DNA from 3 places in the Xanthomonas sp. NCPPB 3200 genome. Region 1 is predicted to be linked to each of the others. Evidence: predicted binding sites of a transcription regulator. Region 1 holds the regulator's gene; each other region holds the start of a gene.

Region 1 (10,501 bases):
CCACGTCCATGCCGACGCCGCGGCCGGAGATGTCGGTGACTTCGGCCTTGGTCGAAAAGCCCGGCATGAAGATCAGGTGCAGGCACTCGTCGGTGCTCAGGCGGGCGGCGGCTTCGGCATCGATCAGGCCCTTGTTGCGGGCGATCTCGCGCAGGCGTTCGGGGTCGATGCCGGCGCCGTCGTCCTGGATCTCGATGCTGACGTAGTCGCCTTCCTGCTGCGCCGACAGGCGCACATGGCCGCTGCGCGGTTTGCCGGTGGCTTCGCGCAGGGCCGGCGATTCGATGCCGTGGTCGATCGCGTTGCGCACCAGGTGCACCAGCGGGTCGGCCAGGGCTTCGACCAGGTTGCGATCCAGTTCCGTCTCGGCGCCGATCAGTTCCAGTTCCACTTCCTTGGACAGCGTGCGCGCGACATCGCGGGCCACCTTGGGGAAGCGCGCGAACACCTTGCTCACCGGTTGCATGCGGGTGCGCATCACCGCGGTCTGCAGGCGCGCGGTGGCGATGTCCAGGGTGCTGACCGCGCGGTCGAGTTCTTCGTCGCGCAGGCGGGTACGCAGGGTCTTGAGGCGGTTGCGCGACAGCACCAGTTCGCCGATCAGGTTGACGATGGCGTCCAGGCGCTTGGTGTCCACGCGCACGGTCTGCTCGGCGTCGGCCGCCTTGGCCGCCGCCTTGGGCGCGGCCTTGGCGCCCGGCGCAGCAGCGCCGTGTGCGTCATCGTGTGCAGGTGCAGGTGCAGCGGCAGCGGCCTTGGGCGCGGCCTTGACCGCCGGCGGGCCGCTCTTGGCGTCGAACTGCGCAATCAGCGAGGCCGGTGCATGCGGCACGGTTTCGCCCGAGCCCATCGCATCCAGCATGGCCTGCAGATAATCCAGCGACTGCTGCGCGGCATCGAAGTGATGCGCCTGCAACACCGCCTGGCCGGAGCGCGCCATGCCCAGGGTTTCCTCGGCGGCGTGGCAGAGCTCCACCATCGGCTTGATCGCCAGGAAGCCGGCGCCGCCCTTGAGCGTGTGGAAGCCGCGGAACACCGCGTTGAGCTGGTCGGCTTCGTCCGGTGCCTGTTCCAGCGACACCAGCTGTTCGCCGAGGCGATCCAGGATCTCCTGGGCCTCGACAATGAAATCGGCAGCAATATCGTCTGGAACAGCACTCATGGTTACAGCCCCAATCCGGACAGCAGGTCGTCGGCGTCGTCCTGCGACACCGCGTGACGGTCCAGGCCCTTGACTGCAGGACCGGCAAGACCGCCGTCGTCTTTCTTCGGCTCGGGATTCTTCGGCGGCAGGCCGAGTGCACCGAAGCCCTCGTGCACGCGCCGCACGATGCCGGCCACGCGACGGATGATCTGGCCGCTCAGGTCCTGGTAGCTCTGCGCCAGTGACAGCTCGGTCAGGTTATGGCGCATCTTGTCCATCAGCGCGCCCTGGTCCTGGTTCAGGCCACCGTCGCGCAGCTGGTTGGCCAGCTCGCGGCATTCCTCGACCAGGTCCAGCGTGCGATGGCTGGCTTTCTCGGTCATTTCCACCACGTGGTCCAGGCGCGAGCAGGCATCGTCCAGTTCGCCTGCTTCCTCGGGCACGGTGGGCAACTCGCCCAGCGCCTGCCCGAGTTCGCGCGCGAGCCGGCTCAGGCTCTGCATCATCGGGCGCGTGCGCAGCGCGGCGAGGTGGTCCACCTCGCGCCGCCAGGCGACCTGGTCACCGCTTTCCAGTGCATCGAGCGCGTGCTGCAGGCGCTCGATCAGGGCGGCACGTTCGGCATCGGCTTCCACGGTGGCGTTCATCAGGCGGTCGCCGCCAGACGTTCGAACACCTTGCCCAGCTTCTCTTCCAGCGTCTGTGCGGTGAACGGCTTGATGATGTAGCCGTTCACGCCGCACTGGGCCGCTTCGATGATCTGCTCGCGCTTGGCTTCGGCGGTCACCATCATCACCGGCAGGTGCTTGAGCTTGGCGTCGGCGCGGATGTTGCGCAGCAGGTCGATGCCGGTCATGCCGGGCATGTTCCAGTCGGTGACCACGAAATCGAACGGGCCGGCCCGCAACGCCGCCAATGCGCTGTTGCCGTCTTCGGCCTCTGCGGTATTGGTGAAGCCCAGATCGCCCAACAGATTCTTGACGATACGTCGCATCGTCGAGAAGTCGTCCACGATCAAAATCCGCATGTTCTTGTTCACATCAAGCTCCTAACACTAAAAAATGCGCGAAAAAATCATTCGTCAATTTCGACACCGGCATCGGCCAGTTCGAAGACCTTGAGGCGGCCGCGCAGACGCACCACCGCCTGGCCATGGATCTGGCAGACGCGCGATTCGCTGACACCGAGCACGGCGCCGATTTCTTTCAGGTTCAATTCCTGTTCGTAGTACAGCGACAGCACCAGCTGCTCGCGCTCGGGCAACTGGCCGATGGCCTTGCCCAGCTCGCGGCCGAATTCGCCACGCTCCATCATCTGCTGCGGATTGGGGCCGCCCTTGGCGGTGGTGTCCAGCTCGCCGTGATCCTCGATCCGCGACTCCAGGCTCAGCACCTGGCCGCGGGCGGCATCTTCCATCAGACGCAGGTAGTCGGGCAGCGGCATCTCCATCGCGGCGGCCACTTCGGTGGCGGCGGCGGCGCGGCCGGTGTGCTGTTCGATCTTGCGCACGGCGGCGGCAGCGTCGCGTGCGCGGCGGTGCACCGAGCGCGGCACCCAGTCACCCCGCCGGATTTCGTCGATCATCGAGCCGCGGATGCGGATCGAGGCATAGGTCTCGAACGAGGCGCCCTGTTCGGAGTCGTAACTGCGCGAGGCTTCGATCAGGCCGATCATGCCGGCCTGGATCAGATCGTCCACTTCCACGCTCGCCGGCAGGCGCGCGGCCAGATGGTGGGCGATACGGCGCACCAGGTCGGCGTGCTGGGTGACGATGTCGTTGGCGTTGTTGCGCTGCACGGCGCGGTACTGCGCGCTGGCCGTGGTTGCGGTAGCGGTGCTCATGCGGCCACTCCCCGTTGGATGATGCGTTCGACGAAGAACTCGACATTGCCGCGCGGCACGGTGGGGGCCTGCCAGCGCGAGGTACGGCGAGCGATTTCTGCAATGGCCTGCGCCGACGGACTGGCGGGGTAGGCCTTGATGACCGGCTGCTGGCGCTGCACCGACAGGCGCAACCAGTCGTCCTGCGGCACGTGGCCGAGGTAGTTCAGCGACACGTCGCCGAGAAACTTTTCGCAGACCCGCGACAGCTTGTCGTACAGCAGGCGGCCTTCGTTGGGGTCGCGCACCATGTTGGCGATGATCTGCAGGCGGTCTACGCCGCGTTCGCGCGAGAGCACCTTGATCAGCGCGTAGGCGTCGGTGATCGAGGCCGGCTCGTCGCAGACCACCACCACGGTGTCCTGGGCGGCCTGGCAGAAGGTCAGCACGCTGTCGGTGATGCCGGCGGCGGTGTCGATGACCATCACGTCCAGGTCGCGCTCCAGCTCGGAGAACACGTTGACCAGGCCGATGTGCTGGGCCGGGGCCAGTTCGGCCATGTGGCGGCGGCCGGAAGCGGCCGGGACCACCAGCACGCCGCCGGGGCCTTCGATGATCACTTCATCCAGCGTGCAGCGGCCGGCGATCAGGTCGGCCAGGGTGTACTTGGGCGACAGGCCCAGCACCACGTCCAGGTTGGCCAGGCCCAGGTCGGCGTCCAGCAGCAGGGTGCGCTTGCCCATGTCGGCCAGCGCCACCGCCAGGTTGGCGGAGATGTTGGTTTTACCCACGCCGCCCTTGCCACCGGTCACGGCAATGGTGCGCACCGGGCCCAGGGGCTCGGGACGGGTCGCCGACAGGGGGAAGGCGTTGGTCAGCTTGGCGTATTCACGCGACTGCATGGTTGTGCTCCGGAGTACAGGGCTTATCGGCAGCGCGCCGCAAATCTTCAAGGCGAAGAACGAGACTGGCGGCATTGGCGCGGTGCAGGTCGTCGGGGACCCGCTGTCCGTCAGTCACCCAGGTGATGGGCATTTGGTGATCGACGACGACCGACAGCGCACTACCGAAGCGGCCGGTCTCGTCAAGTTTGGTCAGCACCACGCCCTGGGGCTTGGCGTGGGCGAAGCGGCGCACGACCTCGTCGAGGTCGGAAAAGTGCGCGTTGGCAGGCAGCACCAGCAGCGAGGTGACCTGGTGCGCGGCGCGCAGCCAGTTCAGCTGGGCGGCCAGGGCGCGGTCGCGCTGGCCCATGCCGGCGGTGTCGATCAGCACCAGCTTGTAGTCGCGCAGGCGCTCGAGCAGTTCCAGCAGGCTTTCGGCGCTGTCGGCCTCGTGCACGGCGATGCCGAGCTGACGGCCGTAGCTGTGCAGCTGCTCGCGGCCGCCGACGCGCTGGGTGTCGGTGGTGACCAGGGCCACGTCGCGCGGGGCGTGCTGGGCGGCGAAGCGCTGGGCGAGCTTGGCGATGGTGGTGGTCTTGCCGGCGCCGGTCGGGCCGACCAGGGCGATCACGCCGCCGCGTTCCAGCGGGTCGACCGGGGCCACCGGCAGGCGCTTGGACAGCAGGCCCAGCATCAGCCCGCGGCCACGGTGCAATTCGGTATCGGCCGGGATCTGCAGTGCCACGTCGCGGATCAGGCCGGCGTCGAAGCCGTAGTCGTCCATCAGCTCCAGGGCCTGCGCGCGCACCGGCGAGCCACGCAGGCGCTCGTCGGTCAGGCGATTCATTTCGCGCTCGATCATCTGCCGCATCAGCGCCAGCTCGCCACGCAACTGCTTGAGTTCTTCATCGTTCTGCGGCGCCGGGGCGGCGGCGACCGGCACCGCGGCCAGCGCCGGCGGGGCAACCACCAGCGGCGGCAACGCGGCCGGCGGCAGGATCTGCGGCAGCGCGTCCAGGTCGAAGTCGGTGTCGTCGTCCAGCGCGTCCTCGTCCTGGTCGTAGCCGGCCTGCACGGGGGCAGCGGCGGCAGCCATGATCGGGGTCGGGGCCTGCACCGGGGCAGCCTGCACGGCGGCGCGCTGCACCGGCGCGGTGGTCAGGAAATCGGCGAACAGCTGTTCCGGCACGGCCGACAGCGCGTGTTCCTGGCGCGGCGCGGCGGTCACCGCGACGGCGTGCGCCAGGGCCTGGGCGGCGGGCGAGGGGGCGGCGGCGCTACGCACCGGTGCGGGCACCTGCGGCTGGCGCGGCACGTTGACCGGCTGGCGCAGCGCCATCGCGGCGATCATGTCTTCGGCGGCGCTGGCAACGCGCTGGCGCTGGCTCGTGCCGGCATCGGCGGCCGGCTTCAGCGGTGCGTGAACCGGTGCGGTGGCGACTTGCGGGGCCGGTGCCTGCGGGGCAGCTGCCGACGGGATCGGCGCGGCGGCAACGGCCGGCGTCTCGGAGCGCGCGGTTTCCAGGGCGCGCTGCACGAGTTCTTCGTCGTAGTTGCTGGCAGCGACGATCTCGATGCCTTCGGCGGTGCGGCGATTGGACAGGATCACTGCGTCCGGGCCGTGTTCTTCACGCACCATGCGGAATGCGGTGCGCATGTCCGGGGCAACGAAGCGTTTGATTTTCATGCGAAGTGCCTCCAGGAACGGGACCCGCCGGACGCCGGACGGGTGCGCGATGAATGTGGGTGTGTTGCCAGCGTCATGAGTTGCCTGTCCCGTTCGGTTGTTCCAAGTGCTGCTCTCGCCCCGCAGCGGTGGCGCTGGCTGCGGTCTCGGCAGAGCTAATGCACGCGGCGTGCCAAAACGGGGTGCCGGGGTTCCGGCGCGGGGAGCTGGTGTATCGGGACGGTGCGGGGCTGTGCGTGCGGCCGGGTCCGAGCGCTTTAAGTCAATGGCGTGATTGACTTTTTTCCAGGGCGGCGATGCGCTGGCGTCGTCGTGCGGGCGGATGCGCTGGCGGGTCGGAGGTCCAGTCTGAGGCGCTTGGGACGTCTGGAAACGGGCAGCGCCGTGCAATCGATTGGAGATCCGGACCAGTGGCGGCTTTCCGACGCCGGGTGCTGGTCGGCGTGGTGGGTAGGTTCGTAGGAGCGCACCCGGGCGCGACGGGCCGTGCCGGTAAAATCTGTCGCGCCCAGGTGCGCTCCTACGGTGGTGTCGGCGTCTGCGGTGTGTTGTCGGATTGCCTGGCCTGTCGTAGGAGCGCACCCGGGCGCGACGGGCCGTGCCGGTAAAACCTGTCGCGCCCAGGTGCGCTCCTACGGTGGTGTCGGCGTCTGCGGTGTGTTCCCGGGTTGCCTGGCCTGTCGTAGGAGCGCACCTGGGCGCGACGGGCTGTGCCGGTAACGCCTGTCGCGCCCAGGTGCGCTCCTACCGTGGTGTCGGCGTCCGCGATGTGTTGTCGGATTACCTGGCCTGTCGTAGGAGCGCACCCGGGCGCGACGGGCGGTGCCGGTAACGCCTGTCGCGCCCAGGTGCGCTCCTACGGTGGGGTCGGCGTCTGCGGTGCGTTGTCGGATTGCCTGGCCTGTCGTAGGAGCGCACCCGGGCGCGACGGGTGTGCCGGTAAAGCCTGTCGCGCCCGGGTGCGCTCCTACGGTGGTATCGGCGTCTGCGGTGTGTTCCCGGATTGCCTGACCTGTCGTAGGAGCGCACCCGGGCGCGACGGGGTGTGCCGGTAACGCCTGTCGCGCCCGGGTGCGCCCCACAGGGTGCGTTGGCCGGCGGCCGGTCTCAGCTGATCGTGCCGACCAGCTTCAGGCGCTTGTCTTCGGGCACTTCGCTGTAGGCCAGCACCGACAGGGACGGGACGCTGTGGCGGACCAGGCGGGCCAGGGCGGCGCGGACCTGGCCGGGCACCAGCACGACCGCCGGTTCGTTGCGGGCTTCCTGCTTGCCGACGCAGTCGGCCAGGCTCTGGTGCAGCCGCTCGGCCAGGCCGGGCTCCAGCGCCACGCCGTTGCCGTGGGTGGATTCCTGCAGCACGCGCTCCAGCTGCGGGGCCAGGGTGTAGACCGGCAGCTCGGCCGACATGCCGGCGATTTCCTGCACGATGAAGCGGCCCAGCGAGGTGCGTACCGCGGCGGTGAGGGTGGTCGGGTCCTGGCTGTGCGGGGCGTGTTCGACCAGCGCTTCGACGATCTTGCGCAGCTGGCGCACCGGGATGCGCTCGATCAGCAGGTTCTGCAGCACGCGCACCACCACCGACAACGGCAGCGCCTTCGGGGTGAGGTCTTCGACCATCTTCGGCGCGGTCTTGGCCAGGGTCGCCAGCAACTGCTGCACTTCCTCGTGGCCGAGCAGTTCCGGGGCGTGTTCGCGGATCAGGTGCGATAGATGGGTGGCGACCACGGTGGCCGGGTCGACCACCGTGTAGCCCATCGATTCGGCATAGGCGCGTTGGTGCGGCTGGATCCAGGTGGCGTCCAGGCCGAACGCCGGGTCCTTGCCGGGAATGCCGTCGAGCTGGCCGAGCGCACCGCCCGGGTCCAGCGCCAGTTCGCGATCGGGATAGATTTCCGCAGTGGCCACCGGCACTCCGTGCACCAGCAACCGGTAGGCGTTGGCCGACAGTTCCAGGTTGTCGCGGATATGCACCGGCGGCACCAGGAAGCCGATGTCCTGGGTGAGTTTGCGGCGCACGCCCTTGATGCGCGCCATCAGTTCGCCGCCCTGGTTCTTGTCCACCAGCGGAATCAGCCGGTAGCCCACTTCCAGGCCCAGCGGGTCGATCGGGCGCAGCTCGTCCCAGCTCAGCTCCGAGCTGGCCTGGGCGGCAGTGGCCGCGGCGGCGGCCTTGGGATCGGTGGCCGGGTCGCCGGTCGGCGGGTTGACCAGGCTGCGCTTGTACATTTTCCAGGCGATCACGCCCAGGATCAGGCCCAGCGTCAAAAACGCGACGTTGGGCATGCCCGGCACCAGGCCGACCAGGCCCAGGATGGCCGCAGCCACCGCGAGGGCGCGGTGCTGGCCGAACACCTGGCTGATCATGGCGCCGCGCATGTCCTGCGCGCGCGAGGCGCGGGTCACCAGCAAGGCGACCGAGGACGACACCAGAAGGGCTGGCAGCTGCGCCACCAAACCGTCGCCGATCGACAGCAGGGTGTAGGTGGAGGCGGCATCCACAAAGCTCATGCCGTGCTGGAACATGCCCACCGCCATGCCGCCGACCAGGTTGATGAACAGGATCAGGATGGCGGCGATGGCGTCGCCGCGGATGAACTTGTTGGCACCGTCCATCGCACCGTAGAAGTCGGCTTCCTCGCGGACTTCCTCGCGGCGGGCCTTGGCTTCCTCGCGCGTCAGCAAACCGGCGTTGAGGTCGGCGTCGATGGCCATCTGCTTGCCGGGCATGGCGTCCAGGATGAAGCGCGCGGTCACTTCCGACACGCGTCCGGCACCCTTGGTGATGACCACGAAGTTGATGATGGTCAGGATCGCGAACACCACGATACCCACGGCGTAGTTGCCGCCGATCACGAACTGGCCGAACGCCTCGATCACCTTGCCGGCTGCGGCATGGCCGTCCTGGCCGTTGATCAGGATCACGCGGCTGGAGGCGACGTTCAGCGCCAGCCGCAGCATCGTGGTCATCAGCAGCACGATCGGGAAAATGGTGAATTCCAGCGGGCGCTGCACGTACACCACCGCCAGCAGCACCATCAGCGAGATGGCGATGTTGAAGGTGAACAGCGCATCCAACACCGGCGCGGCCAGCGGCACCATCAGCATGGCCAGCATGGCCATCAGCGCCAGCGGCGCGCCCAGGCCGTTGCGCAGCAACTCCATGATGCGCCGGGCATTCATCGGGGCGGGTTGGGCGCTCATGCGCTGGCTCCCTTGCCAAACTCATCCACGTCCAGCGACGGCAATTCCGGCATCGGGCCGCCGTTCCAGCCACGCAGCTGGTAGACGTAGGACAGCACCTGGGCCACGACCGAATAGAGTCTCACGGGAATTTCCTTGCCGATTTGCGCTTCTCTATACAAGGCGCGTGCCAAAGGCGGGGCGGTGACGATCGCCACGCGGTGCTGTTCGCAGGCTTCGCGGATGCGGAAGGCCATTTCGTCCACGCCCTTGGCCACCACGATCGGGGCGCGCATCTTGCCGCCCTCGTACTTGAGCGCCACCGCGTAGTGGGTCGGATTCATCAGCACCACGTCGGCCTTGGGCACCGCTTCCATCATCTGGCGCTGCGACATCTGCATCTGCATCTGGCGGATGCGGCCCTTGACCTCCGGGCTGCCCTCGCTTTCCTTCATCTCGCGCTTGATCTCTTCGCGGGTCATCTTCAGCTTCCGCAGCCAGTTCCACTTCTGGTAGGGCGCGTCGATGGCGGCCAGCAGCACCAGCGCGCCGGCGGTGTAGAACAGCAGGCTCTTGGTGAAGTCCAGGCCGTTGCCTACCGCCTGTTCCAGCGGCTGGTTCACCAGCGAGCGCAGGCCGTGCAGGCCCTTGGAGATGCACAGGCTGGCGGCCAGGCCGACGAACAGCAGCCGCAGCACCGACTTGATCAGCTCGGCCAGGCTGTTGCTGCCCCACATGCGCTTGATCCCGTTCATCGGGTTGAGCTTGTTGAGGTCGGGCATGATCGCCTTGCCGGAAAAGCGCAGCCCGCTCATCAACAGCGGGCCGGCCAGGCCGGCGGCCAGGCAGATGCCGATCAGTGGCAGCATCACCCACAGCAGCTGCAGCAGCAGGTCGCCGAAATGGCCGAACAGCGCCATCGGGTTTTCACGCATCTTCGGGTCCGGGCTGAGCGCGGTCTTCATCCAGACGCTGGCGCCATCGCCGATGCCGCGGGCCAGGGCCATCAGCGCGAACACGCCGGCACCGAACACCGCGGCGGTGGACAACTCGCGCGATTGCGGGATGTTGCCCTGCTCGCGGGCTTCGCGCAGGCGTTTTTCGGTGGGAAGCTCTGTGCGTTCGCCGCCGTCTTCGGACTCGGACATGGAGGTGCCGGTGACTGGTCAGCCCTGTGTCATGCAAGTGGCGTTCCAGTCGGTGAGGCCGGGGGTGGGGAGTCGGGGTCGGGGGAGAGCTGGCCGAGAGGGGGCCGGCCTGAAAAAGTGGCTGATCGGGGCAGGCGGCGCTGTGGGGCCGCTGGGTTGGATGCGCCTGGCCTGCGCCCCGGGGCGCGGCTGCTCATGCCACCGAGGATTCGGGCTCTTCCGGTTCGATGCGATTGCGGCCATGCCGCTTGGCGCGGTACAGCGCCTCGTCGGCACGCGCCAGCAGCGTGGCGGCGTTGTCACCGTTCCGGAACCAGGCCACGCCGACCGAACAGGTCACCGGCAGGGGCCGGGCGGCACCCACCTCGTACGGTGCCAGGCTGAGCTTTTCGTGGATGGCGCGCAGCCGGTGCTGGCTATGCTGCGACATGCCCGGCAGCAGCAACAGCAGTTCCTCGCCGCCGTAGCGGCCCACCTTGTCCGAGTCGCGCAGGCAGGCGGTCAGGCGCGCGCCGACCTTGGCCAGCACCGCATCGCCGACCAGATGCCCGTGTTCGTCGTTGACCAGCTTGAAGTGGTCCAGATCGATCAGCACCACCGCCAGCGGATGCCCGCCGTGCGCACAGGCCTGCAGTTC
Region 2 (10,501 bases), 1.8 Mb from region 1:
TGGTGGAACCCGTGCAGCGACATCTGCACCGGCGTGCGATCGACGCCGATCACCGTGGCGCCATGGAAACGGGCCAGACGCGCGACTTCGGCACCGATGCCCGATGCCACGCCGGTGACCACGATGGTCTTGTTCTGCAAATTCATTGCCACTCTCCGAAGAGGCCGGCCGTGCCGGCGCTAGAACACATGGACGTACTGCAGGTTGACGTTATTGCCGGAGGCGGCGTTCTTGACCTCCACCGGCAGGTACACATTGGCAAACAGCATGTTGTTGGCATCCATCCGCCACACGCCACCGGGCCCCGCATAGAACACGCTCTGGCGGGTGTCGGCCACACGCTGCCCATTGGTGCGGTTGTCGCGGAACTGGGTGAGGTAATAGGCATTCACGCCAAGCCGGATGTCGGGTACCACTTCCCAGGAGGTGGCGAAGTTGATCCAGCCCGCGTCGCCGGCCTGGCCGTTGCGGAACTCGAAGCCCGGCGGCAGGTTCGGGCGCCGCTCGCTGCGGAAGTTGTAGATATAGTTGATGCGTGCGCTGACTTCCCAGTTGGGGGTCGGGAACACGGTGAACGCATATTGCGGCACCAGCGACCAGTAGCCGGCGCCCTGATTGAGGTCGCGATCGCGGTCGAACTTGCCGATCGGCGCGATCGCATCGATTTCGAAGCGCTGCGAAAACACCGGCCTGCCATTGCGGATCACCGGCAGCATCTGCAGATACGGGCCAAAGGTCAGGTCGCCCACGCCGGCGCCGTTGTCGCGCAAGCTGGCAATGCTGTTGCGCCCGAACGAAGCATCCAGATTGATCAGCGGCAGCAGCGTGTTGATGCCCACTGCGCCGCCGAAGAGCGTGTACGGGGTGACATAGGCGACCTGGGTCAGCAGCAGGGTGGAATCGATGCGTGGGCGGTCGAACACCGGCACGTCGTCACCGCGGGAATCCTTGATCGCGTCCAGTGAGCTCTGGCGCAGATAGGTGACCACCGCCCAGCCGGGCGTGGTGCGGGTGAAGCCGTCCAGATAGCTGGTGCCGCCGGTATTGATGCCGTTGGTCAGCGTCGTACTCTGCGGCAGGTTCTGTGCGCCGGCCGTGCCGGCAGCAAGCAGCGACAGCATGCCAAGCGCTGCGCGGCGCAGTGACGACGCGCGGGAAGACAACCCAGACAGGACCGATCGATAGCTCACTGCGAACATCTCCAGCATTGGGAGGAACAGCGGGAACTGCGGCGGGACAACGGTCAGGCAGGCGCGATCGACACGCCGGCAACGGCGCGTGCGCAGGTCAACAGGAAAGCTGGCCGTGCGCCTGCACGGCAGCGGCGGATTACAGGGTGTCCAGGCGGTCCAGCCGGTCGAGTGCGCGCAGCAACGGCGCCTCGCTGCTGCCCAGCACCACGCTGAGCTGCTGTTCCATGCGCAGCACTTCGGCCTCGGCAGCGCTCAGCAGGGTCACGCCGGCGCTGGTCAGCGACAGATGCTGCATGCGTCGGTCCTGGCGTCCCCGCACCTGCCGCAGCAGGCGGCGCTTGACCAGGCGTGCCACCACGATCGCCAGGTTGGGCGCCGACACGTGCAGCACGTCGCCGATCTGGCGCTGGTTGATGCCCGGGTTGCCGTCCACCAGCATCAGCAGCGAGAAGTCGACCGGCTTGAGGTCGAACGCAGCCACGCAGTCCTGAAACATCCGCCGCACCAGCAACTCGGTGCGGGTGATGCGGTAGCCCAGCAGCCGCAGCAGGCGTGCCTGATCCACCGTGGTGACGGCATCCGGCAGCGGTACGGCAGTGGCAGTGACGGACATGACGGTTCTCGCAGCGAAGACGACAGGCGGACCGGTGCGCGCAACGCTCACCGCCCGCAACGCCGATCCGCGGCGTGAGCTGCATTGTAGACGCGCGCAGGCATGCCGATGTGGGCGTGGCCGCCAGCCACGTGGCACCGCCGTGCAGGCAGGCCGCCACAGGCTGGTGCCAGTCCAGCGCCAGCACGTGGCAGCCGCATGCGGCAGCACGCAGGTATGGGAAGCGACGGTCATCCAGGCACGGCTGCGACATGGGATCCGGGGTCGGCAAGTGATTGCGTTCCGGAATAGTTATGGATCATAACTACATTGCCAAGCTGCAGCGCAGCATGGTCGCGCTCGCCAGGTTGACTACGCGGGTCAATGGGCCTGGCGGGCGTGGTGGCAACGCCTGTGACAGGCACGCCGGGCACAGGTGCGCGCGGCATGCCGGGCCTGGCAGCGGTGGTGGCAATCACGACGGCAGGGCTGCGGCCATCGCCAGACGACGCCTGCGGACCCAGCCCACTCGCCCGGCGCATCTCCGCACCGGCTAGGCCGCGTGCACCCGTGCGGCCTGTGGCCAGCGGGTTACGGGTTACGGCAGCCAGAGCTTCTCGAGATCGCGGAAGCCCCAGTCCGAGGGGCTTTCCATCTGCGCGATGCGGTCCTGGCAGTCCGGGCGCGACAGGTCGATGTCCTGCACCAGCACATGGCTGCGCAGCTTGGCCGAATAGAACACGCGCACCTTGGGCTTGAGCAGCGCATCGGGGGTCTGCTCGATCACCACCGCCAGTTTCTGCGACTCCAGCCGCACCAACGAGCCGACCGGATAAATCCCCAGCCGGCGCACGAAGGCCTGGAACACCACCGGGTCGAAGTGCCCCTGCCACGACGCCATGCGCTTGAGCGATTCGGCCGGATCCCAGCCGCGCTTGTAGGGGCGGTCCGAGCTGATGGCGTCGTACACATCGCACACCGCGCCCATCCGCGACATCAGCGCGATGTTCTCGCCCGCCAAGCGGTTCGGGTAGCCGCTACCGTCCATTTTCTCGTGGTGGTGCAACGCGATCTCCAGCACCACCGCGTTCTGCACGCCGCCGGCCACCAGCAGGCGATGACCGTCCAGCGGGTGCTGGCGCATGATCGCCATCTCTTCGTCGGTGAGCTTGCCGGGCTTGTTGAGGATGTCCAGCGGCGTCACCGCCTTGCCCATGTCGTGCAGCAGGCCGCCCATGGCCGCCTCGACGACCTGCCCTTCGGGCAGACCGAGCTGGCGCGCCAGCCCGCTCATCAGGCCGGCCACCGCCATCGAATGCAGATAGGTGTAGTCGTCCGCGGTCTTCAGCCTTGCCACGCTGATCAAGGCCTGCGGATGCCGCAGGACCGAATCGTTGATGGCTTCCACCAGCGGCATCGCCGCCTCGGTGTCGACGGTGCGGCCAAGCCGCACATCGCGGAACATCGCCTCGACCGTATCGCGGCCGTCTTCGAAGATCTTGCGTGCGCGCACCACTTCGGACTCGATGCCGACCTGCGCGGTGACGCTATTGGTCCGCGCGGTGCGCGTGGTGGTGGCCGGCTCGGGGGGTTCCGGTGCCGGCGGCGGCGGTTGCTCCGGCTCAGGCTCAGGCTGCGGATCGGGCGCGTCCGGCACCGCCGTGTCCAGGTCCAGGCCACGCGCGGTATCGATCACCAGTTGCTCGATCCGGCTGCCATGGATCTTCTCCACGTCGTCCGAATCGACCAGGAACGAGGTCTTCCAGAACGGGTGGTGCACCCACGCGCCCAGCAGCTTGTAGACATACATGCCGGGGCGGAGTTGGTCTGAATCGATGGTTCTGAGCATGCCGGCGCTGATCTGCAAATGGTCCGCGGAAGAGCCCGCCACGACGATGGAGGGTCTGTCGGGTTATCGGCAGTGCGCAGGATTTCTTTGGTCCGGTAGAACTCGCTCGCGCCGTGCGGCGACCGCTGGCTGAGCAGTTCAGTGCGCCGGCAGGCGCATGCCCAGCACGGCGATGGCTGCGAGCAGCAGCGGCACGCTGCAGGCCAGGTACAGGGCCGCCGGCGACCAGCCCGCATCCACCAGCACGCCCACGCACAGCGGCGAGGCGATCGCACCGAAGCGGCCCACCCCGATCGCCCAGCCCATGCCGGTGGAACGCACCGCCGCCGTGAAGACCACCGGCGCCACCGCATACAGCCCGGCGATGGCGGCAAACAGCACCGCGCCGCTCAGCACCGCAATGACGAACGCCCAACCCAGCACCGTGCTGTACCAGCCAAAGGCCAGCAGCGCCAGCGCCGACAGCCCCAGCACACCGGCGGTCAGCCACGACAGCCGCGCACGCGCGGCCAGCGCGCTGAAGATCGCACCGCCGGCGATCCCGCCCAGATTCAACAACACGCCACCGGTCACGCCCTGCTCTGCCGACAGGCCGGCCACGACCAGCAGCTTCGGAGTCCAGCTGAGCACGAAATAGAACGCAAACATCAGCAGAAAGAACGCCAGCGCGATCAACAGCGACTGCCGTCGCAATGCCGGCACGAACAGGGCCGCATAGCCCCGCGCCCGATCGGAGCCATGCGGCGGCGGTGACGGCAGTACCGCCTGCGGCGGCATGCCCATGCGCGCAAGCACCGCGTTGAAGCGTACGCCAGCACCGGGCGGGCGACGCGCGATCAGAAATTCCAACGACTCGGGCAAGAACGCCAGCACCAAGGGCACACACAGCAGCGACCCGAGCGCGCCGAGCATGAACACCGCGTGCCAGGACCAGTGCTGCAACAGCACTGCTGCGATCGCGCCGCCCAGCGTCGCGCCGATCGGATAACCGGTGGCCTGCAGCGCCAGTGCCGTGCTGCGCCACTGGGCGGTGGAATATTCGGCAGCGATGACCGCAACGCAGGCCAGCATGCCGCCGATGCCGATCCCGGTAAATGCCCGCAACGCGCCGAGTTGCCACACCCCGGTGGCCAGCGCCGAGGCGCCCATGCCCACGGTCAAGATCGCCAGGCATGCCAGGATCGTCGCGCGCCGCCCGATGCGGTCGGCCAGCGGCGCCAACAGCAACGATCCCACCGCCATGCCGACCAGGCCGGCACTGAACAAGGCCCCGAGCAGCTTGCCCGACAACTGCCACTGCGCCGACACCTGCGGGGCGGTGAAGGCCATCGCCATCACATCGAAGCCATCGAGCATGGTCAGCAACACGCACACCGCCACCGCCCTCCACTGAAACCGCGTCATGCGTTGCAGTACGAAGGGTGCAGGTGTCGCGGCGCTCTGGGTCATCGGGTGATCCTGGTTAGGGAGTGCAGCTGCATTGGCAACCTCACGCGTGGCCACGCGCTCACGCAGCGCCGCCACGACGAAGACGCAAGCACGCTGGACGCTGCGACGGCCTTCGACAGCGCAGCGGTACTGCAACGCGGCAACGACAGTCGGGGTGCTGCAACGTCACCGGCACGCTAGGCCGATCGCAGGGCGCGTTCAAGACAGCGGCCTGCACGGGTGTGCGCTTATCGAACGAGCCGGCAGCGCGCTTCGCTTGCCCCTCCACGCATTCGTTGAGCTGTCTGCGCAGCGGCATCTGCAGGGTGCGCCTTGCCTGCACGGAAACGATCGACCTCGCATGCGGCGCTGCAGCGCGTGACTCGAGTGCGATCAGACCGGGCAACCCTCACGCTCGCCCGATCAGGATTGCAAAGCGCAACGCCGCACTCGTGATGCAGGCATGGATGCAACGCTGCTGGCAGCGAGGTTGAACGACGCGACATATGCATGACTGCACACCGCCACACACACCTCGATCCGTTCGAAGCGGCAGCGAACGTGCAGGCGCGGCCTCACACGCCCTGGCGCCAGCTGTTCCAACACGCTGCGCCGCTGTATCAGGCACGTCCGCAACCAGATCGATCCACTGCCGCACCAGCGCTTTCCGCATGCAGACGCTCGCCCGCTATCATGCAGGCCGTGCCCGCACCGGGCGGCACACCGACATGCCGGAGATCATCGTGACCCCGATTCGCTCGTTCCTGGAACACACCCCGCAACTGGGCGCACGCGTCTATGTCGATCCTGCCTGCACCATCATCGGCAAGGTGAGCCTGGGCGATGACGTGTCGGTGTGGCCGGGCACGGTGATTCGCGGCGACGTCAATCATGTGCAGATCGGCGCACGCACCAACGTGCAGGACGGCACCATCATCCACGTCAGCCACCATAGCCCGTTCAACAAGGCCGGCTACCCGACAGTGATCGGCGCCGACGTCACGGTCGGCCACGGCACCATCCTGCATGCCTGCACCATCGAAGACCTGTGCCTGATCGGCATGGGTGCCTGCGTGCTCGACGGCGCCACCGTCAAGCGCTACGGCTTTGTCGGCGCCGGGGCGGTCGTCGGCCCCGGCAAGATCGTCGGCGAAGGCGAGTTGTGGCTGGGCAATCCCGCACGGCTGGCCCGCACGCTCAACGACAAGGAAATCGAGAGCCTGCATTACTCCGCACAGCATTATGTGCGGCTCAAGGACCAGTACCTGGGCACCGTCGGCACCGGCTGAGCCGTTGTCCGCCCTACGCAGGCATGGCAAGATCGGCGCCCTGCGGCGTGGGGACGCTGCCCTCGAATGGATTCGACCCGATGCATACGCGTTTTGCCCTGCGCAGCCTGCTGGCCGCCTGCCTGCTGATCGCAAGCCAGTCGCTGCTGGCCATTCCAGCCGACGCCGTCGACGAAGCGCAGGTGCTGTCTGCCCTGCAGTACCGCGACGGCCACATCGACGTGCCGCAAGCCAAGGCGCACTTCGACCTGGACCCGGCATTCCGCTACCTGGACAAGGCCGACACGCGCCGCGTGCTTGAGCAGCTGTGGGGCAACCCGCCCGACGACAGTGTGCTGGGCATGATCGTGCCGCGCACACCCGCGCTGGATGCGCCGGGTGGCTGGGCAGTGGTGGTGACCTATGCCGACGACGGTTATGTGTCCGACGAGGATGCCGCCAAGATCGATTACAGCGAGCTGCTGGCCGACATGCAGAAGGGCACCGCCGAAGACAACGCCGCGCGCCGCGAGCAGGGCTACGGCACCGTCGACTTGCTCGGCTGGGCGGTGCCGCCGCGGTACGACGCCGGCAGCAAGAAGCTCTACTGGGCCAAGGAACTGCGCTTCGATGGCGCCCAGCAGCACACGCTCAACTACGATATCCGCGTGCTGGGCCGCAGCGGCTACCTCAGCCTCAATGCCGTCGCCGGCATGGACCAGCTCGAACAGGTCCGCCAGGGCATGCAGCAATTGCTGCCGATGACCGAATTCGACCAGGGCGCGCGCTATGCCGACCACAACCCGTCCACCGACAAGATCGCCAGCTATGGGCTGGCCGGCCTGATCGGCGGTGGCCTGGCGGCCAAGGCCGGGCTGTTCGCCAAGCTGGGCCTGTTGCTGGCCAAGGGCTGGAAGCTGGTGCTGTTGGGCGTGTTTGCCGTGGGGACGGGCATCAAGCAGGTCTTCTCCCGCAAGGCGCAGGGCACCGGCAGCTGAGGCGTGCCGCGGCTCACGGCCGCGTGGCGTGCTCCAGTGCCGTTAACGTGGCCAGCGCCTGTGCGCGCGATGCGCCGCACATGTCCTCGGACGGACGCAGGCTGGCGCACACCGCCGGCCGCGTCGGCAACCCGAACAGGCGACAACGGCCCTGGCTGTCGAGCTGCACGCAGGGCACACCCGCCGGCTTGCCTTGCGGCATGCCGGGGATGGCCGAACTGATCGACGGCGCGATGCAGCAGGCCGCGCAGCCGGCGCGGCACGGGAGGTTCTTGCGCATGCCGCCAGTGTAAACCGCCGCCACCTGCCGCCAGCGGCGGCGTGGCTAGCGCGGCGGGATGTAGCTGGACAGGCGCACATCGAAGAAGGCCTGCACGGCAGCGAGATTGCTCTTGGCCTGGATGTCCGCGCCCACGTCGCGGCTCATGCCGAGCACGTCATCATCCGGCCAACCGGGGCCGAAGCACCATTGCGTGCTGGGGATATTGTTCGCCTGCAGATGGGCCAGCATGCGCGTGGTGGCGACCTCCGCGCTGCGGTTGCCGGCCGGGTAGCCGTGCTCGCCGAGATAACCGCGCTTGCCGGCATCCCGCAGGGCGTCGATGAAGGGCGTCACCATCATGATGCCGGTATCGGGCTGGATCACTTCGTTGCGCCCGCCCGGTCCGATCCAGTTGCCGCCGCCAGCGCCCTTGCTGTCCAGATAGTTGTGCGCTTCGTAGACGATGCGGTTGTAGGGATCGGGGATGTCGAACAGGCCCATCGAATCCTTCTGCCAGAGCCGGGCACTGGCATAGCCGTTGCCGCACACGAACACGAAGTGGTCGCGGTCGCGATCGATGATGGTCTTGCAGCACGCAGTGGCGGTGTTCTGCCAGTGCGCCGCCATCGACAGCACGCTGCCGTCGGCGGCGCGCTCGTCGCCCTGATAGGGCTCGTTCATCACGCCCCAGCCGAACACCGCCGGGTGCTGCCGGAACCGGTTGACGATGCGTGCCCACAGGTCGGGCAGGCCGGACGCGTTGTAGAGCGTGCACCCCGGCGTGCCGATCACGCGGTATTCGTACAGCTTGAGCAGCCCGTCGCGGCGATCGAAATAGCCCTGGTAGCCGAAATTGCGCAGCGGATAGGTGTCGGCCCAGACCGCGGCGGCCGCCGGGTCGTCGATACGGTTGCCGCGCGCATCCACAAGCGTGCCGCTGGCGTCGCGCCGATAGCCCGACTTGACGGCCACCCGCTGCGGCAGGCGCATATAGTCATGCAGCTCCACGATGGCGCGCTTGCCGCGGGCGGCGATGTGGTCCAGCGCATCCTGGACCTGGCTGCAGTAGGTCTCGTTCAAGGCCAGGCCCTGCCCCCGCGTGAAGCGCGCGGCGGTGGTCGGCAGCCGGAACAGCGGGCAGGCGCCGGCGGCGGCCACGTGCTGTGCGGTAATGGCGCGATAGTGCGTGCCGATCTCCGCATTCTCCACATAGCTGTTGGAGGCCAGGCCCGACAGGTTCAGGCCCGCAAACGGCAGGGTGGCGCTCTGCGCAGCCGCGCGGCCGCCCCACCCGAGGCCGGCCAGTGCCACCGCGCCGGCTGCGCCCTGCAGCACGCGACGGCGGGTGATCCCGGCGGTTGCTGCCGGCGTCTGGTCGATGGGATGCGAGGCTGCCGCTGCCGTGCGGCGTGGGTGTGGATGGTCGGACATGGGCGCCTCCTGCGGTGCCGTTGGTGGAGATCCTCGGCGATGGTGCTCCCCTCTGCCGCACCGGTCTGACGGCGATGGTGCCGGTGCGGCAACGGCGCAATCTGCGCTCCGGTTCGCACTCCGGGCACTGCATGCCGGCACGCATACGTTTACATCGCATTACATGCCACGCCGACCAGCGGGTGCCGCGTGCGAGAGGCGCGTGTTCCCGCGCCGTGCCGGCGAACGCTCCGCCGCCTGTGCGATGTGCGATGTGCGCTGCCCGCGCCCTCCCCACCGCCAAGGCGTGCCCTGGCCCGCGTGCTACCGTGCCGGATCACCGGAGCGCGCCGCGACCGTTGCAGCAGCAACAGTCACGACGCGGTCTAATTGCCAGCCACCGCTCGCCAATCAGCCGTCGAATTCGCCATGCCCGAGTACCGCTCCAAGACCTCCACCCACGGCCGCAACATGGCCGGCGCCCGCGCACTGTGGCGCGCCACCGGCATGAAGGATGGCGACTTCCACAAGCCCATCATCGCCATCGCCAACTCGTTCACCCAGTTCGTGCCCGGGCACGTGCATCTGAAGGATCTCGGCCAGCTGGTCGCGCGCGAGATCGAACGCGTCGGCGGCGTGGCCAAGGAGTTCGACACCATCGCCGTGGACGACGGCATCGCCATGGGCCACGACGGCATGCTGTATTCGCTGCCCAGCCGCGAGATCATCGCCGACTCGGTCGAATACATGGTCAACGCGCATTGCGCCGACGCGCTGGTGTGCATTTCCAACTGCGACAAGATCACCCCCGGCATGTTGATGGCCGCGCTGCGGCTCAACATCCCCACCGTGTTCGTCTCCGGCGGGCCGATGGAAGCCGGCAAGACCAAGCTGGCCGAACACAAGCTCGATCTGATCGACGCGATGGTGATCGCCGCCGACGACAGCGCCTCCGACGAAAAGGTGGCCGAGTTCGAACGCAGCGCCTGCCCCACCTGCGGCTCGTGCTCGGGCATGTTCACCGCCAACTCGATGAACTGCCTGACCGAAGCGCTGGGCCTGTCGCTGCCGGGCAACGGCACCGTGGTGGCCACGCATGCCGACCGCGAGCAATTGTTTTTGCGCGCCGGGCGCGTGGCGGTGGAGCTGTGCCATCGCTGGTATGGCGGTGAAGACCCCACCGCGCTGCCGCGCGGCATCGCCACGTTCGAAGCGTTCGAGAATGCGATGACGCTGGATATCGCCATGGGCGGCTCGACCAACACCATCCTGCATCTGCTCGCCGCCGCGCAGGAAGGCGACGTGCCGTTCGGCATGCGCGATATCGACCGCCTGTCCAAGCGCGTGCCGCAGCTGTGCAAGGTCGCCCCGAACACGCCGAAGTACCACATCGAAGACGTGCACCGCGCCGGCGGCATCATGGCCATCCTCGGCGAGCTGGCGCGTGGCGGCCTGCTGCATACCAACGCGGCCACGGTGCACGCACGCACGCTGGCCGATG
Region 3 (10,501 bases), 480 kb from region 1:
GGCCAAGAACCCGGACCTCAAGTTCCCGCTGGTCCGCGAGTGATTGCCGCAGGATCGCGCCTGCGGGCGGCGATCCAGGTCGCCGGACTGCTTGGCGAATTGCGCGACATGTGGTTAGAATCCAGGCACGTGGGGCGGTAGCTCAGCTGGGAGAGCGTCGCGTTCGCATCGCGAAGGTCGAGGGTTCGATCCCCTTCCGCTCCACCATTGCTTCAATCGTAGAGGCCTCGGAAACGTCGTGTTTCCGGGGCTTTTCCGTTTTGGGCCCCTGCACCGGCAGCGCGTCGGCCTGGTGCATGCCAGGCCCCGGTACGGCCATGTCGCCAGGATCACATCGCGCGCGCTAACGTCCGTTTCATCACCATCCCGGACGTAAGCCATGAGCAACAAGCAGAGCCAGCCCGACAAGGCCGCCGACAATCAGCACGGTGTTTCGGAGAGCCAGCAGGATCGCAAACAGGATGAGGCCGCCAAGCAGCGTCCTGGGCAGAAGGACATGCAGATCCATGACGAACAAACCCGCCGCCCCAAGGGCAACGACGGCCAGGGCGAATGAGGCGCCCGGCAAGGCGGCCCTGCAGCGCGCCAGCGTAACGTCGCTGCCCCGCCCTGCCCGATGTGGCAAGATCGGTGACGGGCGTCATCCGCTGGGGTGGATGAGGTCTGCGCCAACCAACGCGTGCGACGGTCCAAGACACGGTATCGCCATGCGCACATCCATCGCCTGACGGCGCCTTGTTCCGGTGGTCTATCCATGCAGATTCCTGACGCGTCCGCGTTGCACCTCTTCCACGCGACGCTGCTGCCGCGCAACGCCGCCGTTGCGGCGCGACTGCCGGCGAACGAAGACGAACGTCTGGTTGCATTGCAGGACTACCAGCTGCTGGACACTGCACCGGAGCCGGTCTACGACGCCTTCACCTCGAGCGCGGCCGAGCTCTGCGGGACGCCGATGGCCCTGATTTCGCTGATCGACACGCAGCGCCAGTGGTTCAAATCGAAACTGGGCATGGCGCCACGCGAAACCCCGCGCGAACTGTCGTTCTGCGCGCACGCGATCCTCGAACCCGACCAGGTGATGGAGGTGGGCGACACCCACCAGGATGCGCGCTTCGTGGGCAATGCGCTGGTCACCGGCGAGCCACAGATCCGCTTCTATGCCGGCGCCCCGCTGCTGACCTCCGATGGGATCGCGCTGGGCACGCTATGCGTGCTGGATCGCACACCCCGGCGCCTGTCGGCAGCCGAGCGCGACGCACTGCAGGCGCTGGCACGGCAGGTCGTCGACACCATCGAGCTGCGCCGTGCGGCCAAGCTGGTCGAGCTGGACGCGCTGCGCGACGAACTCACCGGCATGTGGAACCGCGCCGGTCTGGAACATGCGCTGCAGACACACGCACAGAGCTCGCCCACTGCCGCCACGCCATCGCTCGCCCTGGCGCTGATCGAGCTGGATGGCTTCAAACGGCTGAGATTGCAGGCGGGCGCCGCGGCGGCGGATGCAACGCTGATCCAGGCTGCCAGGGTGATCGAAGCGCAGTTGCCGGATGCCGCCACGGTGGCACGATTGAGCCGGGATCAACTTTGTATTGCCTTGCCGGAAACAGCGGCAACCACGGCAATGGAGCTGATCGAGGCTGTGCGCAAGGCGATCGAAGCGGCCAGCTGGCCAGCCGGCGCACTGACGATCAGCGCAGGGCTGGTCGAGGTGGCAGCCGGTGCCTCGCTCGACAGCAATGCCTTGCTGGCGCGCGCGCGGCACGCCCTGCAGGGCGCGATCGGCAATGGACGCAACTGCGTGCAGCGCTTCAATGGCTGGCATCGGCAGGACTGAGCGGCAGACCGCGCATGGGCTCGGCGAGGTAGGCCAGCAGGGCGCTGATCGACACGACTGCGCAACCTTGAATCGCTAGATCGATGCCTGTGTACGGCTGCAGGCTTTCCACTTACGACCGCAGTGCACACACACCCGCCAGCGCGCCTGTCTTGCGTGGCTAACGCGTGTAGCGATCAGCTGCCAGGCGGCAGCCGTATCGCCAGCTGCGCTTGGCCAGGCTCAGGCTGCCAGGGCATCGGTGTTGCCGGCGATTTCGTCCACCTGCAGCACCTGCTCCATCTCCAGCAGCACCACGAAGCGCTCGCCCACCTTGCCCATGCCGCGCAGCAAGTCGCGGCGGATATGCGTGCCGAACGATGGCGCCGCTTCGATGTCCTGATCGGCCAGTTCGATCACCGCGTTGACCGCATCGACCAGCACCCCGATCACCTGCGTTCCCTGCGCCTGCTCGGTGGCCAGGATCACGATGCAGCTGCGCTTGCCGATCGCGCTGTCGGCACGCCCCAGCCGCGACTGCAGATCCACCACCGGCACCACCGCACCGCGCAGGTTGATCACCCCGCGCACGCAGGCCGGCATCGACGGCACCGGCGTGGGTGCGCGGTACTGGATGATTTCGCGAATGCCAAGAATGCTGATGGCGAAGGTTTCGCCATCCAGCTGGAAGGTCAGGTACTGGGCCGCCGCATCGGCGTCGCCAGGCATCACATCGGGGGTCTGTGCAGTCATCGATCGGTCTCTCAGAAGCGGGCGAACTGGCCTTCGTCCGGGCCCTCGGACATCGCATAGGCCGGTGCTGCGTCACTGCGCCAGCCGCGCGCACCGGGCGCACGTGCCGGGCGTGCGGCCGCCACCTTGCCGCGCTTGGGCGGCGTGCTCGCCGGCCCCTGCCCGCCCAGGCGGAAGAACGCCATGCTCTGCTGCAACTGCTCGGCCTGCGCGCTCATTTCCTCGGCAGTGGCGGCCAGTTCTTCCGACGCACTGGCGTTCTGCTGGGTGGTCTGGCTCAGCTGCACCACCGCCGAATTGATCTGGCTGACACCGGAGGATTGCTCTTCGGAAGCCGCGGAAATCTCCTGCACCAGGTCCGAGGTGCGCTTGATGCTGGGCACGATGGTGTCGAGCAGACGGCCGGCGCGATCGGCCAGTTCGACGCTGGAACTGGCCACCTCGCCGATCTCCTGCGCGGCCACCTGGCTGCGTTCGGCCAGCTTGCGCACCTCGGCGGCCACCACGGCAAAGCCCTTGCCGTGTTCGCCGGCGCGCGCCGCTTCGATCGCTGCATTGAGCGCGAGCAGATTGGTCTGATACGCGATGTCGTCGATGATGCCGATCTTCTGCGCGATCTGCTTCATCGCCTGGGTGGTGGCGACCACCGCTTCGCCGCCTTCGATGGTCTCCTTCGCGGCCTGCGTGGCCATGCCATCGGTGATGCGGGCGTTTTCGGTGTTCTGGCTGATCGATGCGGTCATCTGCTCCAGCGAAGCGCTGGTTTCCTCCACACCGGCGGCCTGTTCGCTGGCGGCCTGCGACAACGACTGCGCGGTGGCGCTGACTTCCTCCGACGCGCTGGCCAGGGTTTCGGCACTGGTGTTGACCTCGCCGACCACCTGCGACAGCTTCTGCACCATCGTGCGCATCGCTTCGAGCAGCTGCGCGGTTTCGTCGCGGCCATGCACGTCGATGCGCATGGTCAGATCGCCTTCGGACAGCCCGTTGGCCACCGTCACCGCGCGGCGGATCGGGCCGGTGACGCTGCGGCTGATCACCACGCCGAGAACCGCGCCGAGCAGTACGCCGCCGCAGATGATGGCCATCAGCAGCTTGGAGCTGCGCGCATGGATGCTGCCGGCTTCGGCATTGGCCGAGGCAGCGCTGCGCTCGCGCAGGCCGCTCAGATCGGTCATCAAGGTATCGACTTCATCCGAGCTGGCACGCACCGCACGCGAGAGTTCGGCCAGTTCCGGGTTGGCGTCGCGCAAGGCTTCGCGGTTGGCGGCGTCGATGAAGCGGCCGCGCTCTTCCAGGTATTTCTGCCAGGCGCGGTCGAACTGCGCCAGCTTGTTCCTGCCTTCCTCGGTCTGGAAGCTGGAACGCGCGCGCGTCATGTAATCGACCACCTTGGCGGTGTACTTGTCGATGTTCTGCACATGCGACTGGCGCTCTTCGGCGCTGCTGGCCAGCAACAGGTTGGCGCGTGCGCGGCCGGCGTAAATCAGGTTGATATTGGCCTCCTTGACGTTCGACAAGCCGAGCAGCTCGCGCTCGTAAAGCGAGGTCGACAGGTCGCTGATCCGACCGGAGTTGGAATAACCCACCCACCCGATGCATGCGCCGATCGCCGAGACGATCAGGAACGCCACGATCAGCCTGGTTCCGATTCTGAAGTTGCCTAACATTGGGGAGTTCTCTTGAAGGTAGTGCATGCGCGACCTGCGTCGCAGGGTCGCCCGATGGCCTGGTGCGGGTGCCGCTCACTGTGTGCGGCTTGTCTAACCAATCGCTAATGGCTATCGGCGAGGGCAAAACGCGCTTGAGACGCAAACGGCACTTAACCGCGTATTCACACCATCGGATATGCGCTTTTGTGACCGGTCACGCGCTCGTACGGTCCGCGTTCGGAAAATTCCTACCCCTGGTTTCTGCTGTGTCCGGAACAGTCCGCTGGGACATCACGACTGCGCGGTTAGGCTGGGCGCATGTCGTCACAAGCACTTCCACGCAGCTTCTATGCGCACGATGCCCGCCAGGTCGCGCCGCGCTTGCTCAATAAGGTATTGGTCAGCGCAGACGGACGCCGCGGCCGCATCACCGAGGTCGAGGCGTATTGCGGCAGCGAAGATCCGGCCGCGCATTCGTTTCGCGGCATGACCCCGCGCACGCAGGTGATGTTCGGCGCACCGGGGCATCTGTATGTGTATTTCATCTACGGCATGCACTGGGCGATCAACGCGGTGTGCGGTGGTGCGCCCGGGCACGCGGTGCTGATCCGCGCACTCGAACCGCTGGCCGGGATCGCCACCATGCAGGCCGCGCGCAACGCTGCTCCACTCAAGAGCTTGACCACCGGTCCCGGTCGCCTGGCCCAGGCATTCGCGGTGAGCGCGACGGACAACGGGCTGGATCTGACCGACGCAGCCGCACGTCTGTGGATCGAGGACGATGGCCTGCCGCCGCCCTCCGCAGCGCTGGCGACACCGCGCATCGGCATCCGCAAGGCGGTGGATGCGCCGTGGCGCTGGGTGGTCCCGGACAACCCCTATCTGTCGCGTCCGCTGCCGCGCGCGAGCGGCGCACGCGCGGTGCTGCCGGGCGACTGAGCCAGCCATTGCTCCATCGGCGTCTGCTCGGCGGAGCCCGGTCCACGCTGCAGCATGCGCAGGGCCTGCTCGGCCTGTTCGTCGCTCAAGTCCTGCAGCGGCTGGAAGCGATCTGCCACCCACACCGCCATCGGCAGGCCATCGAGATACGCCACACGGTTGCCCGGCACGCGCGCCACGCGCTCGCCCGGCAGGACGCTGCCCAACAGATTGCTCGGGTCGCTCGCACTGACGCATACCCACTGCTGCGGCAAGGCCTGCGCACGCACGCGGCGCAGCGCCGCGATCGCATCCGGCAACGCGAACTGCTCGCCGGACAGCCCGGCGATGAAACGCCCGCCCCGGATCTCGCCACGCGCTTCCAGCCGCTGATACATGCGCAGCAGCTCGCGCCACGGCGGCAGCCACGCCGCCTCGCGCTCCAGCAGCCGCCAGCAGACCACGCCGTAGCGCCGCAACAAGGTATGCGCCACATGTTCGAGCATGTCCTGGTGGCGCTCGTCCGCTTCGGCCAGCGGCAGCTCCGGCAGCGCGCGTACCGGCGCCCAGCGGCCGGCATCGCGAATGCCCAGCGCGCTGGCGCGGCGTCGGTGGCGCGACAGCGCCGAGGGCCGCTTGGAGGCCGGCACCAGCAGCGCGCGCAGCCCGGCATAGCTGTCGCAATGCGCACGCCCGCGCATCACCAGTTCGCTCAGGGCATCTTCCAGCTCGGTGCTCATCAGGCGGGCCGCATCGGCAATCTCGTCGAAGAACAAGGCGCCTTGCTGCTGCAGCACCTCCGCCACCCGCTGCGCGCGCGAGCCCAGCGGCGCGTCGTCGGCATCGCGTGCCAGGCCGCTCCAGCGCTGCGCCTCGCGACGCGGCAGCAACACGATCGGCGTGCTGCGCAGCGCGGCACCGCTGCGGCCACCACCGGGCCGCAGTCGCGCCCACACGGTGCGCCCGGCGGTGCACAGCTCGTCCAGCCAGGCCGGTTGATAGTCGCGCACGCGTGCCGGCAGCAGCTCGCTCTCCCACAGCACTGCAGGTGCCTCGAAACCTTCCAGCTGGCCGACCACGCCGGCCAATGCGTCCGGCCCCGCCACCCGGCTGGCGCTATCGAGGTGCTGCCACTCGAACAGGAACCGCGCGTAATCGCGTTGTGCCACCGGCTCGATCTCGCGGCGCAACCGTCCCAGGGTATAGCGATGGATGCGCGCCAGCAGATGGCGTTCGCACCACTCTTCCGCCTGCGCCTGCGCGTTGAAATGGCCGGCCATGACATAGCCCTCGCGCTGCAGGGCGGCCAGGGCAAGCACGATCTCGGACTCGGGCAAACGCAAGGCGCCGGCCAGGGCCGACACCTGCGCCGGGCCGACCGCAGACAGGCGGCCGCGCAGCAGCTCGCGCACGGCCCAGTCGCGCTGCCAGTCGGCAACGCGGCAATCTGCCGGCGCCTGTAGCGGCGGTAGCGCAACGGCATGCGCATACAGTGGCGCAAACCAGTCGATGCGCTCGGCACTGATCCACAGCGCGGGCACACCGTCGAACGCAAGGCAGCTGGCACGCCCATCGCCTGCAAGTGCAGCCAACCAGGCCTGCCAGTGCGCATCGCCCGCTTCATCGACCGGAAGCACGCCCAGCCCGACCAACGCTTCGTGCATTTCTTCACCATCGCGCGGCTGCGGCCAGGCCTGTTCGCGCACCGAGGCGATCGCCTCGGGATCGAGCTGCCCCAGGTCGTCGCTGCTCTGCGGGGTGTAGCGACGGCTTTGTACGGCCTGGGTGCGGCGTTCTTCCAGCGGTGCATCGTCCAGGAATGCGTACGGACGCGCATTTAAGGCTTCTGCCGCCAGCGGCGACGGTGCCGCCAGATCGCGCGCCACCAACGTGATCGCCCCCGACTCCAGCCCGCGCAGCACCTGCAACCAGCCCTCGCTGTCCATGGACTGATGCAGGCAGTCTTCCAGTGTCTGCGCCACCAACGGATGATCCGGCACCTCGCGCTCGCCGACCAGATTCTCCGCGCAGGCGACCTGATCGGGGAACACCGTCGCCAGCAGATCTTCCGACTTCATCCGTTGCAGTTGCGGCGCGACCTTGTTGCCACCGGCAAAGCGCGGCAGCGCCATCGCATTGGTCGCATTCCAGCGCCAGCGCACGCCGAACAGCGGCGCATCCAGCAAGGCCTGGATCAACACATGCTCTGCCGATGACGAATGCAGGTAGCGCGCCACCTCCTCCAGGACAAAACTATGACTGGTGGACAGCGACAACACGATCGCATCCTCGGTCGCGGCGGCCTGCAGTTCGAAGTTGAAGGTGCGGCAGAAGCGCTTGCGCAACGCCAGCCCCCAGGCACGATTGATGCGGCTGCCGTACGGCGAGTGGATCACCAGCTGGGTGCCGCCGCTGGCATCGAAGAAGCGCTCCATCACCAGGCACTGCTGGGTGGGCATCGCGCCCAGCGCGGTGCAGGCATGGGCGAGATAGTCGACCAGCTGGCGTGCCGCTTCCACCGAGAGATCCAGCACGGTGTGCAGCCAGTCGCAGGCGGCCTGATGTGGCGGGCTATCCAGCCGCAGCGCAATCTCGCCACGCAGACGTGACACCGCCGCCGACAATTCGTCGCTGCGGCCGGGCGCCTCGCCCAGCCAGAACGGGATGTTCGGTGGCGCGCCCTTGGCGTCCTCCACACGTACGCGCCCGGCATCCACGCGCAGGATGCGGTAGCTGGCATTGCCGAGCTGGAACACGTCGCCGGTAAGACTTTCGACCGCAAAATCCTCGTTCACCGTGCCGATCTTTTCGGCCTGCGGTTCCAGCACCACGCTGTAGTCGCCGGTTTCTGGGATGGTGCCGCCGGAGGTCAGCGCAGTCATGCGTGCGCCGCGGCGCGCATGCAGGCGCCGATGCACCGCATCGCGATGCAGGTAGCCTGCATGCGGCCCGAGCCGTGTGCTGAAGCCGTCGCACAGCATCCGCACCACGTCATCGAAGCGCGCGCGGCTCAACTGCGCGAACGGCCAGGCGCGGCGCACCAAGGCGAACAGCGCATCTTCGTCCCAATCCTCGCACGCGGCCTCGGCCACGATCTGTTGTGCAAGCACATCGATCGGCGCCAGCGGAATGCGCAAGGCGTCCAGCTCACCGCGGCGCACGCTGTCCAGCAATGCAGCACATTCGACCAGTTCGTCGCGGGTCTGCGGAAACAGGCGCGCCTTCGGCGTGCCGCCAACCGCATGCCCGGAGCGTCCGGCACGCTGCAGGAAGGTGGCGATCGAGCGCGGCGAACCGAGCTGGCAGACCAGGTCCACATCGCCGATATCCAGGCCGAGTTCCAGCGATGCGGTGGCCACCAGCACGGTAAGGTCGCCGGCCTTGAGTCGCTGCTCCGCCAGCAGACGCGTTTCGCGCGACAGGCTGCCGTGGTGCGCGGCGACGCGCTGCTTGCCGAGCAGATCGCCAAGATGGCGCGCAGCGCGCTCGGCCATGCGCCGCGTGTTGACGAACACCAGCGTGGTGCGATGCTGCTGCGCGAGCGTGGCGACATCGGCATACACCTGCAGCCACTGATGGTTGGACATCACCACACTCAGCGGCGTCGGCGGCAGGGCCAGGGCCAGATCGCGCCTGCGGGTGTAGCCGATATCGACGATCTCGCACTGCGGCGGCCGGCCGGCATCGCCCGCCCCGACCAGGAACTGCGCCACCGTCTCGATCGGCTTCTGCGTGGCCGACAGCCCGACGCGGGTGATCGGGCGCTCGGCCAGCCGCTGCAATCGCTCCAGGGTCAGCGCCAAGTGACTACCGCGCTTGTCCGCCGCCACCGCATGGATCTCATCGACGATGACGGTGCGCACATGCCGCAACGCAGTGCGCCCGGAGGCCGAGCCCAACAGCACATACAGCGACTCCGGCGTGGTCACCAGGATATGCGGCGGCGTGCGGCGCGCCTGTGCGCGCTCGCGTTGCGGGGTGTCGCCGGTACGCACCGCCGTGCGCACCGCGACATCCGGCAGACCGCTCGCGACCAGCGCCGTGCGGATGCCCTGTAACGGCGCATCCAGATTGAGGTGGATGTCGTTGGACAACGCCTTCAGCGGTGAGACGTAGACCACGCGGGTTTCGTCCGGCAGCGCGCCGCCGTTGGCCAGGCCATCGCGGATCAACGCGTCGATGGCCGCGAAGAACGCGGTCAGCGTCTTGCCCGAGCCGGTCGGCGCGGCCACCAGCGTGTGGCGTCCGGCCTGGATCGCCGGCCACGCGGCAATCTGCGCCGGCGTGGGCGCAGCGAAGGTCTGCGCGAACCACGCAGCCACGACAGGATGGAATTGCTGCAGGACAGGATGCATAGGCAATGCCGCAGGCCGCGATGCCAGGCCAGACGCGGCGTGTGGATTCAACGGGGCGAAGTCCAATGGATGGGGTTGCGCTGCGCCCGACACAAGCCGACCACGGGAATGGCGGTGAATGGTTAAAGCGGCTGTCGACCTGACTGCGCAGCGGCCAAGCCCGGTGCGTCCGCTGCACCGATTCGACCTGCTGCAGCCTTCCCGTCAACTCCAGTTCGACCGGGCGCGATGCCGAGCACTCGCGCGACGTGACGACAGCCGTTGCTGGTGCAGCGAAGGGATGCCTGCACAAGCGGCGGATGCCGGCCGGCACATCGGGTCGCTAGCCACCAGCCATCAACGCAACGCTGCGGCCCGGCGCGACGATTGTCGATCGGGCGCAGGCCATGGCACATTGACGCCATGCCCAGCCTTATCCTCTTCATGATTGCCGGCGCCGCGCTGTACGCGTTCTGGAACTCCTCGCGTGCGGCGGCCGAACGTGCCGATATCCTCGGCCGCAATGCCTGCCGCGCCGCCGATGTGCAATGGCTGGACCAGAGCGTGCATTCCACCAACATCCGCATCTGCCGCAAGCCCAATGGCTGGCTGGGCTTCGAGCGGACGTTCCGGTTCGAGTATTCCTACGACGGCATCGACCGTCATAGCGGCCGCCTGGTGCTGCGCGGCGATCAATTGATCGCCTTCACCGGACCGCAGGTGGCCACGGTGACGCCGTTGAGCCCGGACCATCAGCGCCTGAACTGACCGCAATTCGATTACTGGGTGCATTTGCAGGCACCTGGCCTGCATGCAGCGCCGTACGACCGAAGATCCGCGTTGCTGCCGCCGATCCGCAACGCCGATGCACACATGCAACGGCGTGTCCTGGGTTCTGTTGGAAAAATGCGCGTGCGATGCAAACCGCACGCGTACATGGCGCAACAACGCACGAACGCGCGATGCGCGTCCGTGCGTGCAGTTACTTGACCACGCGCAGATGCGGACGCTTGCCCGCGCTCGGCGGCTCG

What was found. Region 1 encodes FliA, which starts transcription of late flagellar genes. Its sites were predicted from a motif close to TAAAGTTTNNCNNNCNNNGGCCGATAA; they were not measured.
Region 2: the regulator FliA is predicted to act here: its motif matches at 3,698-3,724, upstream of AC06DU_RS01885 (cyclic di-GMP phosphodiesterase).
Region 3: the regulator FliA is predicted to act here: its motif matches at 4,348-4,374, upstream of AC06DU_RS12120 (methyl-accepting chemotaxis protein).

Annotation. Positions count from the first base shown of each region.
Region 1 covers NZ_CM150785.1:2,280,032-2,290,532, forward strand. Annotated here, with positions in the region: gene AC06DU_RS09945 (chemotaxis protein CheA) at 1-1,162, opposite strand, end outside; gene AC06DU_RS09950 (protein phosphatase CheZ) at 1,165-1,791, opposite strand; gene cheY (chemotaxis response regulator CheY) at 1,791-2,183, opposite strand; gene AC06DU_RS09960 (RNA polymerase sigma factor FliA) at 2,219-2,986, opposite strand; gene AC06DU_RS09965 (MinD/ParA family protein) at 2,983-3,867, opposite strand; gene flhF (flagellar biosynthesis protein FlhF) at 3,854-5,536, opposite strand; gene flhA (flagellar biosynthesis protein FlhA) at 6,644-8,716, opposite strand; gene flhB (flagellar biosynthesis protein FlhB) at 8,734-9,864, opposite strand; gene AC06DU_RS09985 (ligand-binding sensor domain-containing diguanylate cyclase) at 10,058-10,501, opposite strand, start outside.
Region 2 covers NZ_CM150785.1:438,964-449,464, reverse strand. Annotated here, with positions in the region: gene AC06DU_RS01900 (coniferyl-alcohol dehydrogenase) at 1-146, opposite strand, end outside; gene AC06DU_RS01895 (SphA family protein) at 180-1,208, opposite strand; gene AC06DU_RS01890 (MarR family winged helix-turn-helix transcriptional regulator) at 1,330-1,806, opposite strand; gene AC06DU_RS01885 (cyclic di-GMP phosphodiesterase) at 2,384-3,634, opposite strand; gene AC06DU_RS01880 (MFS transporter) at 3,773-5,083, opposite strand; gene AC06DU_RS01875 (gamma carbonic anhydrase family protein) at 5,806-6,351, shown strand; gene AC06DU_RS01870 (DUF2167 domain-containing protein) at 6,432-7,328, shown strand; gene AC06DU_RS01865 (YkgJ family cysteine cluster protein) at 7,342-7,608, opposite strand; gene AC06DU_RS01860 (glycoside hydrolase family 5 protein) at 7,654-9,021, opposite strand; gene ilvD (dihydroxy-acid dehydratase) at 9,430-10,501, shown strand, end outside.
Region 3 covers NZ_CM150785.1:2,755,485-2,765,985, forward strand. Annotated here, with positions in the region: gene AC06DU_RS12095 (H-NS histone family protein) at 1-43, shown strand, start outside; tRNA gene AC06DU_RS12100 (tRNA-Ala) at 132-207, shown strand; gene AC06DU_RS12105 (hypothetical protein) at 380-556, shown strand; gene AC06DU_RS12110 (sensor domain-containing diguanylate cyclase) at 755-1,834, shown strand; gene AC06DU_RS12115 (chemotaxis protein CheW) at 2,057-2,566, opposite strand; gene AC06DU_RS12120 (methyl-accepting chemotaxis protein) at 2,578-4,236, opposite strand; gene AC06DU_RS12125 (DNA-3-methyladenine glycosylase) at 4,537-5,157, shown strand; gene AC06DU_RS12130 (DEAD/DEAH box helicase) at 5,097-9,491, opposite strand; gene AC06DU_RS12135 (DUF3301 domain-containing protein) at 9,858-10,238, shown strand; gene AC06DU_RS12140 (ClpXP protease specificity-enhancing factor) at 10,453-10,501, opposite strand, start outside.